3 regions of the Variovorax cryoconiti genome follow, and region 1 is predicted to be linked to each of the others. Evidence: predicted binding sites of a transcription regulator. Region 1 holds the regulator's gene; each other region holds the start of a gene.

What was found. The regulator FNR, encoded in region 1, switches genes on or off when oxygen is low (the NO sensors DNR and NnrR bind a similar motif). The targets are predictions, from matches to a motif close to TTGATNNNNATCAA.
Region 2: ACSFA2_RS16110 (universal stress protein) is a predicted target of FNR. The motif match lies at 1,566-1,579, and genes of this name have one in related genera.
Region 3: azu (azurin) is a predicted target of FNR. The motif match lies at 2,941-2,954, and genes of this name have one in related genera.

What each region holds. Positions count from the first base shown of each region.
Region 1 is NZ_JBPJZI010000005.1:279,066-284,845, forward strand. Features, by position in the region: gene ccoG (cytochrome c oxidase accessory protein CcoG) at 1-823, shown strand, start outside; gene ACSFA2_RS15140 (FixH family protein) at 842-1,123, shown strand; gene ACSFA2_RS15145 (hypothetical protein) at 1,134-1,385, shown strand; gene fnr (fumarate/nitrate reduction transcriptional regulator Fnr) at 1,366-2,082, opposite strand; gene hemN (oxygen-independent coproporphyrinogen III oxidase) at 2,320-3,693, shown strand; gene ACSFA2_RS15160 (sulfite exporter TauE/SafE family protein) at 3,701-4,414, shown strand; gene ACSFA2_RS15165 (TRAP transporter substrate-binding protein) at 4,504-5,511, shown strand; gene ACSFA2_RS15170 (IclR family transcriptional regulator) at 5,516-5,780, opposite strand, start outside.
Region 2 is NZ_JBPJZI010000006.1:66,952-72,731, forward strand. Features, by position in the region: gene ACSFA2_RS16105 (trypsin-like peptidase domain-containing protein) at 1-1,027, opposite strand, end outside; gene ACSFA2_RS16110 (universal stress protein) at 1,044-1,505, opposite strand; gene ACSFA2_RS16115 (hypothetical protein) at 1,617-2,150, opposite strand; gene ACSFA2_RS16120 (hypothetical protein) at 2,408-2,680, shown strand; gene ACSFA2_RS16125 (hypothetical protein) at 2,723-3,106, opposite strand; gene ACSFA2_RS16130 (hypothetical protein) at 3,295-3,582, shown strand; gene ACSFA2_RS16135 (hypothetical protein) at 3,584-3,748, opposite strand; gene ACSFA2_RS16140 (RNA-binding S4 domain-containing protein) at 3,893-4,321, opposite strand; gene ACSFA2_RS16145 (sensor histidine kinase) at 4,324-5,742, opposite strand; gene ACSFA2_RS16150 (response regulator transcription factor) at 5,739-5,780, opposite strand, start outside.
Region 3 is NZ_JBPJZI010000002.1:598,545-604,324, forward strand. Features, by position in the region: tRNA gene ACSFA2_RS07545 (tRNA-Ala) at 1-40, opposite strand, end outside; partial or broken gene ACSFA2_RS07550 (alpha/beta hydrolase) at 138-1,004, shown strand; gene ACSFA2_RS07555 (GMP reductase) at 1,023-2,000, opposite strand; gene ACSFA2_RS07560 (OmpW/AlkL family protein) at 2,206-2,862, opposite strand; gene azu (azurin) at 3,094-3,546, shown strand; gene ACSFA2_RS07570 (UvrD-helicase domain-containing protein) at 3,591-5,780, shown strand, end outside.

The DNA.
Region 1 (5,780 bases):
GTTCTGGGCCTTCTTCTACGGCTTCGCGACCTATGGCAACGCGGGTTTCATGCGCGAGCAGGTCTGCAAGTACATGTGCCCGTACGCGCGCTTCCAGAGCGCGATGTTCGACCGCGACACGCTCATCGTCAGCTACGACACCGCCCGCGGCGAGCCGCGCGGCGCCCGCGGCAAGCAGCACGAGCGCAATGGCCTGGGCGACTGCATCGACTGCACGCTGTGCGTGCAGGTATGCCCGACCGGCATCGACATCCGCGACGGCCTGCAGTACGAATGCATCGGCTGCGGCCTGTGCGTGGACGCTTGCAACACCGTGATGGACAAGATGGACTACCCGCGCGGCCTGATCCGCTACGCCACGCAGAACGGCCTGGCCGCGCGCTGGTCGGCGCGCCAGGTGGTGGCGCGCGTGATCCGCCCGCGCGTGCTCGTCTACACGGGCGTGCTGGCGGCGCTGTGCATCGGCCTGCTCGCGAGCCTGGTGGTGCGCACGCCGCTGAAGGTCGACGTGGTGCGCGACCGCGCTTCGCTTGCGCGCATCGTCGAGGGCGGCATGCTGGAGAACGTGTACCGCCTGCAGGTCATGAACGCGACGGAAAGGCCGCAGCGCTATGCCATTGCGGCCAGCGGCCTCGAAGGCCTCACGGTCGCCGCTGGCGATTCGGTCGAGGTCCAGCCTGCCGAATCGCGCTGGGTCGCGGTGCGCCTGCAGCTGCCGTACGGTGCCGCGCCCTCGGGCTCGCACCCCGTGTATTTCGACGTGCGGGCGGCCGACGGCGGCGCCCACGTGTCGGAGAAGGCCATCTTTCTCGTTCCGCGCTGAACTACAGGAGACAAACCCATGAATGCCCTTGCATCGAAGACACCCGCCGAGCCAGCCGAGCCATGGTGGAAGTTCCCGCTCGTCTGGATGGTGATCGCCGGCCCGGCGATCGTCGTGGTGGCCGGGTTCGCCACGCTGTGGCTGGCCATCCGCACGCCCGACCCGGTGGTGTCTGCGGACTACTACCGCCAGGGCATCGAGATCAACAAGACGCTGGCCGACAAGAAGCTGATGCCGGCCCAGGCAGGACGCAACCATGCCGCCACGCCCAGCGACGACGTGCCCTTGCCCAAGCGCTGAGACGGCCGCGATGAAACGCCGCATTCGCCGCCTGGCCTGGATCCTCTGGCCCTCGTTCCTGCTGGCCTGCGTGGTCGAGATGCTGGTGTTCGCCATGGTCGACCCGAGCGACGTGCACTGGCGCGGCGAGCCGCTGCCGCTGTCGCGCCAGGGGCTCTACACCGCGAGCTTCTTCGTCTTCTGGCTGTTGGCGATGGGCTCGAGCGCGCTGACCGCGCTGCTCGCGATGTCGCGGCGCGAGGTCAACACGCCGGCGCGTTGACCAACCGGCGCAGCTTGTCGGCGTCGACGATGCGCACATGGCGCTGCTGCACCGCGACGATGCCGTCCTCGACGAACTTCGACAGCGTGCGGCTCACCGTCTCGAGCTTGAGGCCAAGGTAGCTGCCGATCTCCTCGCGCGTCATGCGCAGCACCAGCTCCGACTGCGAGAAGCCGCGCGCGTGCAGGCGCTGCACCAGGTTCAGCAGGAAGGCCGCGAGACGCTCCTCGGCACGCATGCTGCCCAGCAGCAACATCACGCCGTGCTCGCGCACGATCTCGCGGCTCATGATCTGGTGCACATGCCGCTGCAGAGCCGTCACCTCGCGCGAGAGTTCCTCGATGCGGTCGAAGGGCATCACGCAGACTTCCGCGTCTTCCAGTGCCACCGCGTCGCAGGTGTGGTGGTCGTTCACGATGCCGTCCAGGCCGATGATTTCGCCCGCCATCTGGAAGCCGGTGACCTGGTCGCGGCCGTCCTCCGAGGTCACGCGGGTCTTGAAGACGCCGGTGCGGATGGCGTAGAGCGAGGTGAAGCGCTCGCCGTTGTGGAACAAGGTCTCGCGCCGCTTCACCTTGCGGCGCGTGGCGACGATCTCGTCGATGCGCTTCAGGTCGGCGGGCTGCAGGCCGATCGGCATGCACAGCTCGCGCAGGTTGCAGTTGGAACAGGCGACTTTGATGGTTTCGGGGGTCATGGGCTGCGGGCGAGGCAGGCGGGGAGGGCGCTGCCGACGCGTCGGTGGTTTGAGGGAATTGTTCGCGAGCCGTGGGTGCGCAGGCTTGACGGGCGTCAATGAAGAAGGGCCCGGTTGGCGGCACAGTCGACGAGCCCTCCGCGCCCCATCACCATGCCATCCACCCTCCTTACCGAATCCGCCGCGCCGAGCCGGCTGCAGTTGGTTCCCCCGTCTGCCGCACCCGCCGCACCCACCATGACGCCGGCGACCCTGAAGCGCTTCGATGTTGCCGGCCCGCGCTACACCTCGTACCCGACCGCGGACCGCTTTGTCGAAGCCTTCGGCAGCGACGACTACGCGCAGGCGCTGCGCCAGCGCCGCATGGGCACCAGCGCCCGGGCGCTGCCGCTGTCGCTCTACGTGCACGTGCCGTTCTGCGCGTCGCTGTGCTATTTCTGCGCCTGCAACAAGATCGTCACCAAGCACCACGAGCGCGCCGACGACTACCTGCGCTATCTGGCGCGCGAGGTCGATTTGCAGGTGGCGCAACTCGGGCGTGGCGCGCTGGTGAGCCAGCTGCACCTGGGGGGCGGTACGCCGACCTTCCTGGACGACGCCAGCCTCGGCCGCCTCATGGACATCCTGCGCAGCGCCTTCGTGCTGGCGCCCGACGGCGAGTACTCGATCGAGATCGACCCGCGCACCATCGACGAGGGCCGGCTCGAGAAGCTGGCGGCGATGGGCTTCAACCGCCTGAGCTTCGGCGTGCAGGACTTCGACCCTGCGGTGCAGAAGGCGGTGCACCGCATCCAGCCTGCGGCGCAGGTGTTCGACCTGATGGCGGCGGCGCGGCGTCTTGGCTTCATGTCCATCAACGTCGACCTGATCTACGGCCTGCCGAAGCAGACCGCCGCCTCCTTCGACCGCACGCTGGCGCAGATCTGCGACCTGCGGCCCGACCGCATCGCGCTCTATGCCTATGCCCACCTGCCGGAGCGCTTCAAGCCGCAGCGCCGCATCGAGGCGGCCGAGCTGCCCGACGCGGCGACCAAGGTCGACATGCTGTCGCGCTCGATCGCCGCACTCACCGCGGCCGGCTATGTCTACATCGGCATGGACCATTTCGCGCTGCCGACCGACGCGCTGGCCATCGCCAAGCGGCAGGGCCGGTTGCACCGCAACTTCCAGGGCTACAGCACGCAGCCTGACTGCGACCTGGTGGCGCTGGGCGTGTCAGCCATCGGCCGCGTCGGCGCCACCTACAGCCAGAACGCGAAGACGCTGGAGGAGTACTACGACCTGCTCGACCAGGGTCGCCTGCCGGTGGTGCGCGGCCTGGCGCTGTCGCGCGACGACGTGCTGCGGCGCTCGGTGATCATGGCGTTGATGTGCCAGGGGCAGGTGAACTTCGAGTCGATCGCGCTGGCGCACCTGATCGACTTCCGCCGGCACTTCGCCGCCGAGCTCGAAGCACTCGAGCCGCTGGCCGCGCAGGGTCTGGTGACCCTCGGCGAGCACGAGATCGAGGTGACGCCGACCGGCTGGTTCTTCGTGCGTGCCATCGCGATGGTGTTCGACCGCTACCTGCAGGCCGACCGCAACCGCACGCGCTTTTCAAGAATCATCTAGGTCCGCCATGCAGACCGCCCTTGTCGGCACCGCACTCCTGATGGGCCTGGCCGGCGGGCCGCATTGCGTCGCCATGTGCGGTGCGGCGTGCGCCGGCGTGATCCGCATCGTGCGGCCGCCGCCGGGCGGCGGGGTGGCGGCGCTGCCCGCGGCCACCCCGACCGTGCCGGCCGCACTCGCTTTCCACGCAGGCCGCGCGGCCGGCTATGCGCTCGGCGGCGCCATCGCCGCCATCGCCGTGCAGAGCCTGGCGCTGGCCAGCGAGCAGGTCGCTGCGCTTCGGCCACTGTGGCTGCTGATGCACGTCTTCGTGTTCGCGTGGGGGCTCGTGCTGGCCGTGTCGGGCCGGCAGCCGCTGTGGACGCATGGTGTGGGCCGATGGCTGGCGCGTGGGCTCAAGCCGCTGGCCGGCTCGTCGTGGCGCGTGCTGGCCACGGGCGCGCTCTGGGTCGGCATGCCCTGCGGGTTGTTGTACTCCGCGCTGATGCTCGCCGCGCTCGGCAACGGGCCGCTGGAGGGCGCGGCCGTCATGGCCGCCTTCGCGCTCGGCAGCAGCGTATGGCTCTTGCTGGCCCCCTGGCTGTGGCGGCACCTGCGCAACGGCATCGGCCCCGTGCGCCGCGAAGGGGGCACGCGCATCGCGGGCGCCTTGCTCGCGGCCGTGGCGCTGCAGGCCGTGTGGCATGACCTGAGCCAGCAGATCGCGATCTGGTGCGTCTAGGCGCCGACGTCGCTCGGTGGGTACAAACCCGCTGAGGCGCTGCGGGGCGGGTCCGTACATTGGTCGTCCTTTTCGAGGAGACACGACCCATGAGACTTTCTTTCATCCGCACGGTGGCTGCGGCCCTTGCGGTCTGTGCCATCGGTGCCGCATCGGCGCAGGACATCAAGGAGCGCACCCTCAAGCTCGGCCTGCAGAACCCCAAGGGCCATCCGGCCGTCATGGGCGCGGAGAAGTTCGCCGAGATCGTCGCCGCCCAATCGGGCGGAAAGATCAAGGTGACCCTGTTCCCCGGCGGCGTGCTGGGCGGCGACGCGCAGACGGTGTCGGCGGTGCAGGGCGGCACGGTCGAGATGACGGTGCTCAATTCGGGCATCCTGGCCGCGCAGGTCAAGGAGTTCGCGATCTACGACTTTCCCTTCCTGTTCGCCAATGCGCGCGAGGTCGATGCGGTGGTCGACGGCCCGTTCGGGACGGCTCTGCACGCCAAGCTGGCAGACCGGGGCATCATCGGGCTGGCGTACTGGGAGCTGGGTTTTCGCGACCTGACCAACAGCAGGCGCCCCATCCGCAAGGTGGAGGACATCGCGGGCCTCAAGCTGCGCGTGATCCCGAACCCGATCAACATCGACTGGGTCAAGGCGCTCGACGCCAACCCGACACCCCTGGCTTTTCCGGAGCTGTACGCCGCGCTCGAGCAGCGTGCGGTCGATGGGCAGGAGAACCCGGTCAGCGTGATCCTCGCCAACAAGTTCGCCGAGGTGCAGAAGCACCTGGCGCTGACCCATCACCAGTACAACCCGCAGTCGGTGATCGTGAGCAAAAAGCTGTGGGACGCCATGAGTGCGGCCGAGCGGCAGATCCTCCAGGGCGCGGCGACCGAGGCCGGCCGCTACCAGCGCACCGTGTCGCGCGAGCTTGCCGCCACCCAGCTCGATGCACTCAAGAAGGCCGGCATGCAGGTCACCGAACTGCCGACGGACGAGCAGGCCAAGCTGCAGGCGAAGATCAGGCCGGTGATCGCGAAGTACAGCGCGAGCGTGGGCGAGACGACGCTCAAGGACCTCGAGGCCGAGCTCGCCAAGCTGCGCAAGTAAGGCGTCAGGCGGCGCGCTTCTTCAGCAGCGGCGACGCGCCGCTGGCCTGCGCGAGCTGGCGCGTGGTGTCGAGCAGCGCCGGCGCCAGGGCAACCATCCGCTCTTCGGTCAGCCGCACCATCGGGCCGGCGATGGTGACCACGCCGATGACGCTGCCGTCGGGCGTCTGGATGGGCGCCGCCATGGCCGTCATCGCAGGCGCGAACACCTCCACGATCATGCTGTAGCCGCGCTGGCGGGCCGCCTTGAGATAGCCCAGCAGCGCCTTC
Region 2 (5,780 bases), on a different contig from region 1:
GTGCGGCGATGGTGTCGATCAGGGCGATGGGGCGCGCCGTGGGCACACCGTCGATCGCGGTCACGATATCGCCAACCGCCAGGCCGGCGGCGTGGGCCGGACCGCCGTCGTGCACTTGCACCACCAGCGCACCCGTGGTGCCGGGCGCGCCGAACGATTGCGCGAGTGCCGGCGTCACCCCCTGGAACTCGGCGCCCAGGTGCACACGCCGGACCGTGCCGTTCGCGCGCAACGCATGGGCGATTTTCAGCGCCAGATTGATGGGGACCGCGAAGGAGATGCCCATGTAGCCGCCGTTGCCGCTGTAGATCAGCGCATTGATCGCCACCACCTCGCCCCGGCTGTTGAAGAGCGGACCGCCGGAACTGCCCGGGTTGATGGCGACGTCGGTCTGGATGAACGGAATCTCGCCCGCGCCGTTGAGGAAGCGGCCGGTCGCGCTGACCACCCCGGCGGTGAAGCTGCCATGGAAACCGAAGGGTGCGCCGATCGCCGCCACCCAGTCGCCCGTGGCCAATCGGGAGGAATCGCCCATGACGGCGGTGGGCAGCCCGGTGGCCGCGATCTTGAGCACGCCCACGTCGCTGCGCGCGTCGAGGCCCACCACACGTGCACGGAAGCGCCGGCCATCGTCGAGCCGGACCTGGATGTCGTCCACGTTGCGGATCACGTGCGCGCTGGTGAGGATGTAGCCATCGCTGGACAGAATCAGCCCCGAGGCGAGATCGCGGATCTGGCTGAGCCGCGCGCTCGCCGGGAGCGGCCAGGCCAGGCGGTCGGCGAAGTCGTTTTCCGGCATGAACTCGAGCTCGGTCGCGTCGGGGCTGGCGTCGCGCCCGATGCGAAGCGTCGCGATGTCCACCACGGTGGCGCTGCGCCGCGTCACCAGCGACGCGAACCCCGACTCGACCCCTGATTCCGGCGTGCTGCCCGCGAGCAGCGCTGCAGGCGGGGCCACCAGCGGTGCGCACCCACCCAGCAGCAGGAGCCCGCTGACGAAGGCTGCAGCGCGCCAGGGTGCCAGCATGCCGACGGTGGCGTCCTCAGGTGTCCACCGCGGTGTCGCGCACGAGCAGCACCGGCACCATGCTCGCGCGCACCACCAGGTCGGCGTCGCTGCCGAGCGCCAGTCGGCTGAAGCCGCGGCGGCCGTGCGTGCCCATCACGATGAGGTCGCAGCCGCTCTTGCGGGCCTCGTCCACCAGCGCGTCGGCGATGCGGCCTTGTGTGACTTCACACAAGGCCGTGTCGGCCTCAACGTCGGCTTCGGCGACGGTGCGCGCGGCCCGTTCCAGCAGTGCATGGCCGTCGTCGCGCAGACGCTGGATCGAGAGCTCGAAGCTGTTCATCGACGAGAGCTCGACCAGCGTGGGGAACTCATCGATGACGTGCACCAGGCGCAGCTTGCCTTTGGTCTTCTGCGCGTCGGCGAATCGGATCGCTTCGCGCAGGCCGCGCTCGGCCGTCTTGCTGCCGTCGAGTGGAACCAGGATGTAGCGGTACATGGTGTGTCTCCTTGAGAAGCCGTCGAGCCACCATGCTGCGCCGGTGCCACGCGCCGGGGCTTGCGGTGGATCAAGTTCGAGGAACGAGCGCAGTGGCCCGGCCTTGGGCGATTACACCTCTGCGGTGGCGGCCGTGCCCGGCATCGGCGCCCGGGCACGCCTCGCATCGATCAGACGGGCCGCCAGTTGTGCCGTCAGTTGCAGCCGTTTCAGATCACGCTGGCGTGCTTCTTCGGCCAGATCACAGCACGGCCCGTACAGGGTGCCGTAGACCCGTCCGTCGAGCAGGACGACCGGGACGCTCGCATAGCAGACGGCGTTCGTCGTCCGCGGGACGGTCTGGCACGCCATGGCGAAGTCGAGCAGGTTGCCGAAGCGGGCGGTGTGAAAACTGCCGCACGCGGCACCGTTGAGCGAGCGCTGGACGCGGCGTCCGTCGACCAGTTCGAGGACGAAGGCGGCGTCGGTCGCGTGCTGTTCTCGCAGGATGCGCAGGACGGTGCGCAATGCGTCGTCAACCAGCGGGTCGTTCCGGTCGGCCGTGGCGACGGCGAGTTCGGAAACGCGGACTTCCAGCGCACCGGGCGCATAGTCGAAGTCGAAGGAGGCCGGCGGATCTTGCGGTGCGTGCTGTGGCTGATTCATGTGCGTCCCTGGTAAGGGGTTCATTGGACGCCAGTGAAGCGCTAAAGGAGTACTAATGTTCTCGTTGTTTTGCGGGATTTGTCACTTAAAGCATTACAACCGGCTCCCCCGCGCTGCGCATATCCGGCGAAAGCCATGCCTAATTCAGGCTATCGACAGACGGTGACAAAGATCATCGAATGTGAACTAAAGAACTCGGTTCCCTCCGGTCCCGACACACACAACAGCAACGGGCCCGGCCCGACGAGGATGAAGAAATGACTGCTGATCTGCGCCGCATTGCACTGACCGTGGACGAGCCGTGGCCGGGCCTGTATTTCTGGGTGCTGCAGGAAGAGAACGACGACGCGGGCGTCTACGAGCCGATCGATGCGGCCGACGCGCCCGCCAAGACCTACCAGGCGGCGCTGGCCGCAGGCTACATGGCGCTGCAGGCGGCCGCTGGCGCCGATGGCCCGCGTCGTGGCCAACTCGCCGCGCCCACGTTCATCAGCCCGTCCTTCGACGTTGCCCACACGACGATCCAGTAGCCGACGGCAACGTCGGTCGCGGTCGATGTTGCGCCGACAGGCTCAGGAATCGATCGCCGGCTGCGCAGCGCTGATGATGGGTGAGGGCGACAGTGCGGCCAGGGCAGCCGGGCCACTGAGTTCGTCGGGGGCTGTTTGTGCAAAGGCGCGGCGCTGGTACATCGCCTGGCGGCGAGCCCGCGCATTGCGGATGGCGATGCTCTGGCGGCGCACCAGGTCGCGCACCTCGTCTTCCGCAACGACGAGGTCGATGCGCGCCCGCAGCAGGGCGCCGACGCGCTCGGGTTCGGGCCACATCCAGGTCGGGAGCAAGGCCCAGGACGCCTTGAGTGGATCGCGCAGGACGTCGTAGGCGTGCTGGTCCACCGCATAGGCCGTTTCCAGGTTGGCCACGGCGTCGGCGAATTCCACTTCCCATTGACTCATGAGCACCTCCGAGTGACCCACAAGTATGTCCGGCGACGACTGTTAAACAGTGTCAATTTATTCACGCCGGGCCGGCTTTGTTGACCTCGGTCGGGGTTCCGGGGCGCTCCGCGCCCGCCGAAAATCAAAGAAACCAGTGCGTCAGCGATGCGGCGACCGCCGCGCATGCCGCCCACCAAGGTCCCTCCGTGTCACTTCTGCTCCTTCATCAGCTCGCTCATGCGGCGCTTCCGGTCAACCTGTTCTCGGGGGAGGAAGTGGATGGTCTGCGCGTCCTGTACCTGGCGGGGCACGTGAAGGCGACGATCCCCTTGCCGGTGCGCACACTGTATGGGTATGACCAGCCGCCGGCGACGGTGGAGGCCGTCACGCCGCTCGGCCATTGGATGCTGCGTCGTTTCCCGTTGGCGACACCGAACGGGAAAGCGGCTCGACCCGCGCGGGCGCCTCGCAAGCGCCTGCTGGGCCGGTTCTGACTCAGCGTGCCGACTCGTCCAGTGTTGCGATGGAGGCGGCCACACGCGCGGCCATCGCCTGGGTGAGCACGATCTGCGAACGGCTCAGGGTCACCAGCATGCCGATGCCGACCCCCGCGGCCGAGGCCAGGGCCACCACGAACTGTGCTTGCGAAAGCGTTTCCATTTTGGTGCCTTTCGAGGAAGTGACGAACCCACGGGGCGAGCCAGCAGTCTGTGCGTGAGGCAGCGTGTCCTCAATACGCCATTCGGCTAAACGCGCCCCGGCGTCGGCCGGGTCGCGCACGCCGCTATGCCGCATCGCCGATGGCTATTCGGCACTGTCGTCGCCGTCCACGCTGGCGCTCCAGCGCGGGCCCCAGCCGCTTCGGGCCTGGTCGAGGCTGCGCCGCTCACGCTTGGTCGGCCGTCCCTGCTCGATGCTCAGCGCCGGTTCGCTGCCGAGGCGGCGCTGTTCACGCGCTTCGGCCTGCGCTGCAATGCTCTCGGCGGTTTCCTCGTACAGCTGCTGTGCCACCGGCGCCGGCCCGCGCTGGCCGCTCAGTCCCCGGACGACCACGGTCCGCTGCACCGCGCCCTGGCGCAGCGCCACCGTGTCCCCGGCCTTGACTTCGCGCGAGGCCTTCGCCACGTCGCCGTTGACCTGCACGCGGTTCTTGCCGATCTCGTCGGCCGCCAGCGAGCGGGTCTTGTAGAAGCGCGCAGCCCACAGCCACTTGTCGATACGCAGACGATCCATTCCTATCCTTGTTGCAGCGGCACCCGCACGGTGGCGTCGAGCCCGACGACGTGGCCGTCCGCCAGGCGATTGTCCAGCGCGATGGTTCCCCCCAGTGCCTGCACGATCTCCTGGCAGATCGCCAACCCGAGCCCCGAGCCGCTGGCCATGTCGCCGGCAGAGAAGGGCGCGAACAACCGGCCCCGCAGTTCGTCCGTGATGCCGGGGCCGGCATCGGCGATGCTCAGCAGCGCCTCGCCATGGTCGGCACGAACGCGTACCGACAGCATGCCGCCGCGCGGGCTGTGCTTGATGGCGTTGTGCAGCAGGTTGCGTGTCAGCTCCTGCAGCATCCAGCGGTGGGCGTGCACCTGCACGGCCTCGGCGTCGAGCTCGAAGTCGAGCGCCTTGTCCGCGATCAGCGGCGACACGTCGAGCGCCACCTGGCGCACCACCTCGCCCAGGTCCTGCGTGCTCGACTCCGGCTGCTGGCGCAGCTGCTCGACCTTGGCGAGCGAGAGCATCTGGTTGGCCAGCGTCGTCGCCCGCGCCACGGTGGCGTCGATCTCGCAGAGGGCCTGATCCGCCGGCACGTCGCCGCGCCGCGCCGACTGCACCTGCGCCTTGAGCACGGCCAGGGGCGTGCGCAACTGGTGGGCGCTGTCGCGCACGAAGCGCTTCTGGTGGTCGAGCAGCGCCTGCAGCCGGCCCATGACGCGCGTCGTCGCTTCGACCAGCGGGCGCAGTTCGCGCGGGGCGTCGGGCGCGTCGATGGGCGACAGGTCGTCGGCGGCGCGGGCCTCGATGGCTTCGCCCAGTGCGCGCACCGGCTGGGTCGCACGCTGCACGACCAGCGCGGTGACCCCGGCGATCACGGCCAGCAGCACGGCCTGCCGCCACAGCGTGTCGAACAGCAGCTTGCGCGCCAGGGTCTCGCGGATTTCCAAGGTCTCGGCCACCTGCACCACGGCCATGCCACGACCGACCGAGCTGGCCACGGGCTGCAGCAGCACGGCGATGCGCACCTGCTGCCCGCGAAACTCCGCATCGTAGAAGTCGACCAGCGCCGCGTAGGGCGGGCGGATCGGCAACGTCCCGCGCCAGAAGGGCACCTCGTCGAAACCCGAGATCATCTCGCCATTGAGCGTCGACACGCGGTAGTACATGCGGCTCTGGCTGTCGGCCTCGAAGGCCTCGAGCGCGGAATAGGGCACGACCGCACGCAGCACGGCCGCCTCGTCGTAGCCGGTCACGTCGAGCTGCTCGCCGATGGTCTTGGCCGACGCCAGCAGCGTGCGGTCGTAGGCGATGGTGGCGGCGGCCAGGCTCTGGCGGTACAGGCTCACGCTGTTGACCGCAATGACCAGCGCCACCGGCAGCAGGATGCCGAGCAGCAGCCGCGCCCGCAGGGAGATCGCCGAGATCGCGAACAACCGCCTCACGGCTCCTCGCGCAGCAGGTAGCCCAGCCCGCGCAGCGT
Region 3 (5,780 bases), on a different contig from region 1:
CATTGCGAACGCGGCGCTCTCCCAGCTGAGCTACCCCCCCAACGCAGGGCGAATTCTACCCAGATCCCACCGGGGGCCGGGGCCGCTGAACGTTGAAGGGCGCGGCGCTATCCTCGACCGTGAAGGAGTTCGAATTCATGACGACCTATGACCCCGCTTGGCTCGAGCGCATGTACAACAATCGCGCCCGCGTGCCTGAAAGCGGCGAGCACCTCGCGCGCTGGACGCGCGACTCGGCGTAGGCGCGCGCCGCCACGCCCGGCGTGCTCGATGTCCGCTATGGCGATGCAACCGGTGAGACTCTCGACATCTTCCCCGGCGCTTCGTCGGATGCGCCGGTGCTCTTCTTCATCCACGGCGGCTGGTGGCGCTCGCTCGACAAGAGCGATCATTCCTTCGTGGCACCGCCCTTCGTTGCGCGCGGCGCCTGCGTCGTGCTGCCCAACTATGCGCTGTGCCCCGGCACCGAGACCGCCCCGGTGACCATCCCCGCGATCGCGCTACAGATGGTGCGGGCCCTGGCGTGGACCTGGCGCCATGTCGCCGCGCACGGCGGCGACCCCTCACGCATCACCGTGGCGGGCCATTCGGCGGGTGGGCACCTGGCGGCGATGCTGCTGGCCTGCGACTGGCAGGCGGTGGCGCCGGACTTGCCCGCCGGGCTGGTACGCAGCGCGTTGTCGATCTCGGGCCTGCACGACCTGCGGGAGATCCGGCATGTGCCTTTCCTGGCCGACTCGCTGCGACTGACCGAGCATGACGCGCGGCGCGCCAGCCCGGCACTGTGGTCGGCACCGAAGCGCGGCACGCTCTACAGCGTGGCCGGCGCCGACGAGAGCGAGGCCTTCCATGCCCAGAATGCCGGGATCCGCAAGGCATGGGGGCGCAAGGTGGTGCCGGTGTGCGAGCTGCTGCCGGGCCTCAACCACTTCAGCATCGTCGAGGCGCTGGCCGACCCGGCCCGTGCGCTGCACCGCCACGCCTTGGCCCTGCTGGAGGCCTGACGCGGCAGTGCACAGGCGCTACATCAGCAGGTGTTCACCCTCGTTGGCGCCACCGAGCGTCACGTAGTTGACCTTGCGAATGTCCATCAGCGCCTTGCCGCCGGCGTAGCTGATGGAGCTCTGCACGTCCTGCTCCATCTCGATCAGCGTGTCGGCCAGCTTGCCCTTGATCGGCTCGAGGATGCGCTTGCCTTCGACGTGCTTGTACTCGCCCTTGTTGAAGTCGCTGGCCGAGCCGTAGTACTCCTTGAAGAGCACGCCGTCGACCTCGACCGTCTTGCCGGGCGACTCTTCATGGCCCGCGAACAGCGAACCGATCATCACCATCGACGCGCCGAATCGGATGCTCTTGGCGATGTCGCCATGGTCGCGGATGCCGCCGTCGGCAATGATCGGCTTGGTCGCCACCCGTGCACACCACTTGAGCGCGCTCAGCTGCCAGCCACCCGTGCCGAAGCCGGTCTTGAGCTTGGTGATGCACACCTTGCCCGGGCCGATGCCGACCTTGGTCGCGTCGGCGCCCCAGTTCTCCAGGTCGATGATGGCCTCGGGCGTGCCCACGTTGCCCGCGATCACGAAGCTTTTGGGCAGCTTGTCCTTGAGGTAGGCGATCATGTTCTTCACCGTGTCGGCATGGCCGTGCGCGATGTCGATGGTGATGTATTCCGGCGCCAGGCCGGCCGCGGCCAACTGGTCGACCGTGTCGTAGTCCGCCTGCTTCACGCCCAGCGAGATCGAGGCGAACGTGCCCTTGGCGTGCATGTGCCTCACGAACTTGACGTTGTCGAGATCGAAGCGGTGCATCACATAGAAATAGCCGTTCTGCGCCAGCCAGAGGCTGATGGTCTCGTCGACCACCGTCTTCATGTTGGCCGGCACGACCGGGAGGCGGAAGCTGCGGCCGCCGAGCGTGACGCTCGCGTCGCATTCCGAACGGCTTTCCACGCGGCATTTGCGCGGCAGCAGCAGGATGTTGTCGTAATCGAAGATCTGCATGAGAAACCAAGCTCCTGTGAAGGTGCACCGCGGACCGATTTCCGGCGGCGTGGGCGCTTGGTCTCGGCCCGGTCGATTCGCATCCTGCAGACGCAAAAAAACCGGGCGACAAGAAACTTGGGCCCGGTGATTGATTCTAGGGGGGTGCCGGCTCGCGTACGTGATGACTTTCGTATAGACCTTATTCGCGAACCGGTCCGCCCGTTCAGAAACGGTAGCCGATGCCGACGCCGATCAGCAGCGGGTCGACCTTGACCGTCGACAGCTTGTTGCCATTCAGGCGCACGTCGGTGCGGATCTGCACCTTCTTCACGTCGAAGTTCAGGAACACGTTCTTGGCGACCTTGATGTCGAAACCCGCGCCCACGGCCAGGCCGAAGCTGTTGTGGTCGAGGTCCAGACGGCCGACGGTCGGCACGTTCAGGTTGGTCGAGCTGATGCGCGTGTAGTTGAAGCCGGCACCGACGTACGGGCGGAACGTGCCCTCGGGCAGAAAGTGGTACTGCAGCGTCAGCGTCGGCGGCAGGTGCTTGAAGGTGCCGATGTCCACCGGGCCGCCGAGGGCGCTCTGCTCGACCGTCACGCGCTGCTTCTGCGGCACGGTCAGCACCAGCTCGGCCGCGATGTTCGGCGTGAAGAAGTAAGTGATGTCGACTTCGGGGATCGTCTTGCTGTTGATCGTGATCGCATCCTCCGGCACGGCCAGTGCGCCGATGGCGTCCGACTTGTTGGCGGGGTCGAGGCGCACGGCGCGCGCGCGCACCAGCCAGTTGCCCTGGGCTTCCTGCGCCAGCGCAGGAACGGCGTACAGCGTGCCGAGCAGGGTGGTGGCAACGAGGGCGCGGGCAAGGTTCGTCTTCATGTCTAGGAACTCCAGTTGTGACCGACACGTGGGGTCGGAAGCCGGGAGCCAGTGTCTGCACGTCCGGGAAATGCGTCCTTGATCCACGGCAACGTTTCCTGACGCGGTGTTTCAAAGCTGCAACGTGTCGCGCGCGCCTTGATGCAGGTCAGTGCCGGTGCCGCACCGGCCTTCCACACTGCAGGCACCGCAGCGCTTCCGCGCGGCTTCACTGTTCTGGAGATATTCCCCATGCTTCGCCATCGTCTCGCTGCCATCGCCGTTCTGGCACTTGCCTCGTCTTCCGTCTTCGCCGCCGACTGCACTGTCGAGATCGAAGGCAACGACGCCATGCAGTTCAACAAGGCCACCATCGAGGTGAGCAAGACGTGCAAGGACTTCACCGTCAAGCTCAAGCACGCCGGCAAGCTACCGAAGCAGGCCATGGGCCACAACTGGGTGCTGGCCAAGACGGCCGACGTGCAGGCCGTGGCGACCGACGGCATCGCCGCCGGCCTGCCGCAGAACTACGTGAAGGCCGGCGATGCGCGCGTTGTGGCGCACACAAAGATCGTCGGCGGTGGCGAAAGCGACAGCGTGACCTTCGCGGTGGCCAAGCTCGGCGCGGCCGAGAGCTACACCTACTTCTGTTCCTTCCCCGGTCACTCGGCGATCATGAAGGGCACCTTGAAGCTGGTGAAATAAGCACCATCGGCGCCGCGCGGACCCCGGCTTCCTACAATGCCGGGATGTCCCTTTTCGGCTCGCACGACGCCTCCGCCGGCGTTCCCTCCTTTCCAGCGGCCGCCTCGCCCCTGCTCACCAACCTCAACCCCGAGCAGCTCGCGGCGGTCACGCTGCCCGCGGGCAACGCGCTGATCCTCGCCGGGGCCGGTTCCGGCAAGACGCGGGTGCTCACCACCCGCATCGCCTGGCTGATGCAGACCGGGCAGGTGTCGCCCGGCGGCATCCTCGCCGTGACCTTCACCAACAAGGCGGCGAAGGAGATGATGACGCGGCTGACCTCGATGCTGCCGGTCAATGTGCGCGGCATGTGGATCGGCACCTTCCACGGGCTGTGCAACCGCCTGCTGCGTGCGCACTGGAAGCTGGCCAACCTGCCGTCGACCTTCCAGATCCTCGACACGCAGGACCAACTCTCGGCCATCAAGCGGCTGATGAAGCAGTTCAACGTCGACGACGAACGCTTTCCTGCCAAGCAGACACAGTGGTTCATCGCCGGGGCCAAGGAAGACGGTCGGCGCCCGCGCGACGTCGAGGTGCACAGCGAGGACGACCGCAAGAAGGTCGAGCTCTACCAGCTCTACGAAGAACAGTGCCAACGCGAAGGCGTGGTCGACTTCGGTGAGCTGATGTTGCGCAGCTACGAACTGCTGCGCGACAACGACCCGGTGCGCGAGCACTACCAGCGGCGCTTTCGCCACATCTTGATCGACGAATTCCAGGACACCAACCGCCTGCAGTACGCATGGATCAAGATGCTGTCGGGCCAGACGGTCGACGGCCGCTTCCTGCCGGGCGACAGCAGCGTGATCGCGGTGGGCGATGACGACCAGAGCATCTACGCCTTCCGTGGTGCGCGCGTGGGCAACATGGCCGACTTCGTGCGCGAGTTCGATGTGCGCCAGCAGATCAAGCTCGAGCAGAACTACCGCAGCTTCAGCAACATCCTCGACTCGGCCAACGCGCTGATCGGCCACAACACCAAGCGCCTGGGCAAGAACCTTCGCACCGAACAGGGCCCCGGCGAGCCGGTGCGCGTGTACGAGGCCACCAGCGACTTCGCCGAGGCGCAATGGATGGTCGAGGAGATGCGCCAGCTCGCGCGCGACGGCATCGACCGCAAGGAAATGGCCGTGCTCTACCGCAGCAATGCGCAGAGCCGGGTGATCGAAACCGCGCTGTTCAATGCCGCCGTGCCGTACCGCGTGTACGGCGGCCTGCGCTTCTTCGAGCGCGCCGAAATCAAGCATGCGCTGGCCTACCTGCGCCTCCTGGAGAACAAGGACGACGACACCAGCTTCCTGCGCATCGTCAACTTCCCGCCGCGCGGCATCGGTGCGCGCAGCATCGAACTGCTGCAAGACGCGGCGCGTGCGGCCGGGCATTCGCTGCACGACGCGGTGAGCGCCGTGGGCGGCAAGGCGGGGGCCAACCTGTCGGCCTTCGTCGCCAAGATCGACGTGCTGCGCGAGCAGACGGTCGGCATCTCGCTGCGCGAGATCATCGAGCTGGTGCTCGACCACAGCGGCCTCATCGAGCACTACAAGGCCGACCGCGAAGGCGCCGACCGCATCGAGAACCTGGAAGAACTGGTGAATGCGGCCGAGAGCTTCGTCACGCAGGAAGGTTTCGGCCGCGATGCCGTCGCGCTCCCGGTGGACGAGCTGCGGCAATCGCCGGCGAGCCAGGGGCTGGACCCGAACCGGCCGGTGCTGGACGAGGTCATCGAGCCGCTGGCCCCCGACGCCGAGACCGGCGAGACGCTGAGCCCGCTCGCCGCCTTCCTCACGCACGCCGCGCTCGAATCCGGCGACAACCAGGCGCAGGCGGGGCAGGACGCCGTGCAACTGATGACGGTGCACGCGGCCAAGGGCCTGGAGTTCGACTGTGTGTTCATCACCGGCATGGAAGAGGGCCTGTTCCCGCACGAGAACTCGATGAGCGACTTCGACGGGCTGGAGGAAGAACGCCGTTTGATGTACGTCGCCATCACCCGTGCCCGCCAGCGCCTGTACATGAGCCATTCGCAGACGCGCATGCTGCACGGCCAGACCCGCTACAACCTCAAGAGCCGTTTCTACGACGAGCTGCCCGAAGGCGCGCTCAAGTGGCTCACGCCGAAGAACCAGGGCTTCGCGCCCTCGGCCTTCGGCTATGGCGGCGGCTATGCGACCTCGCGCGGTGCCGGTGGTGGC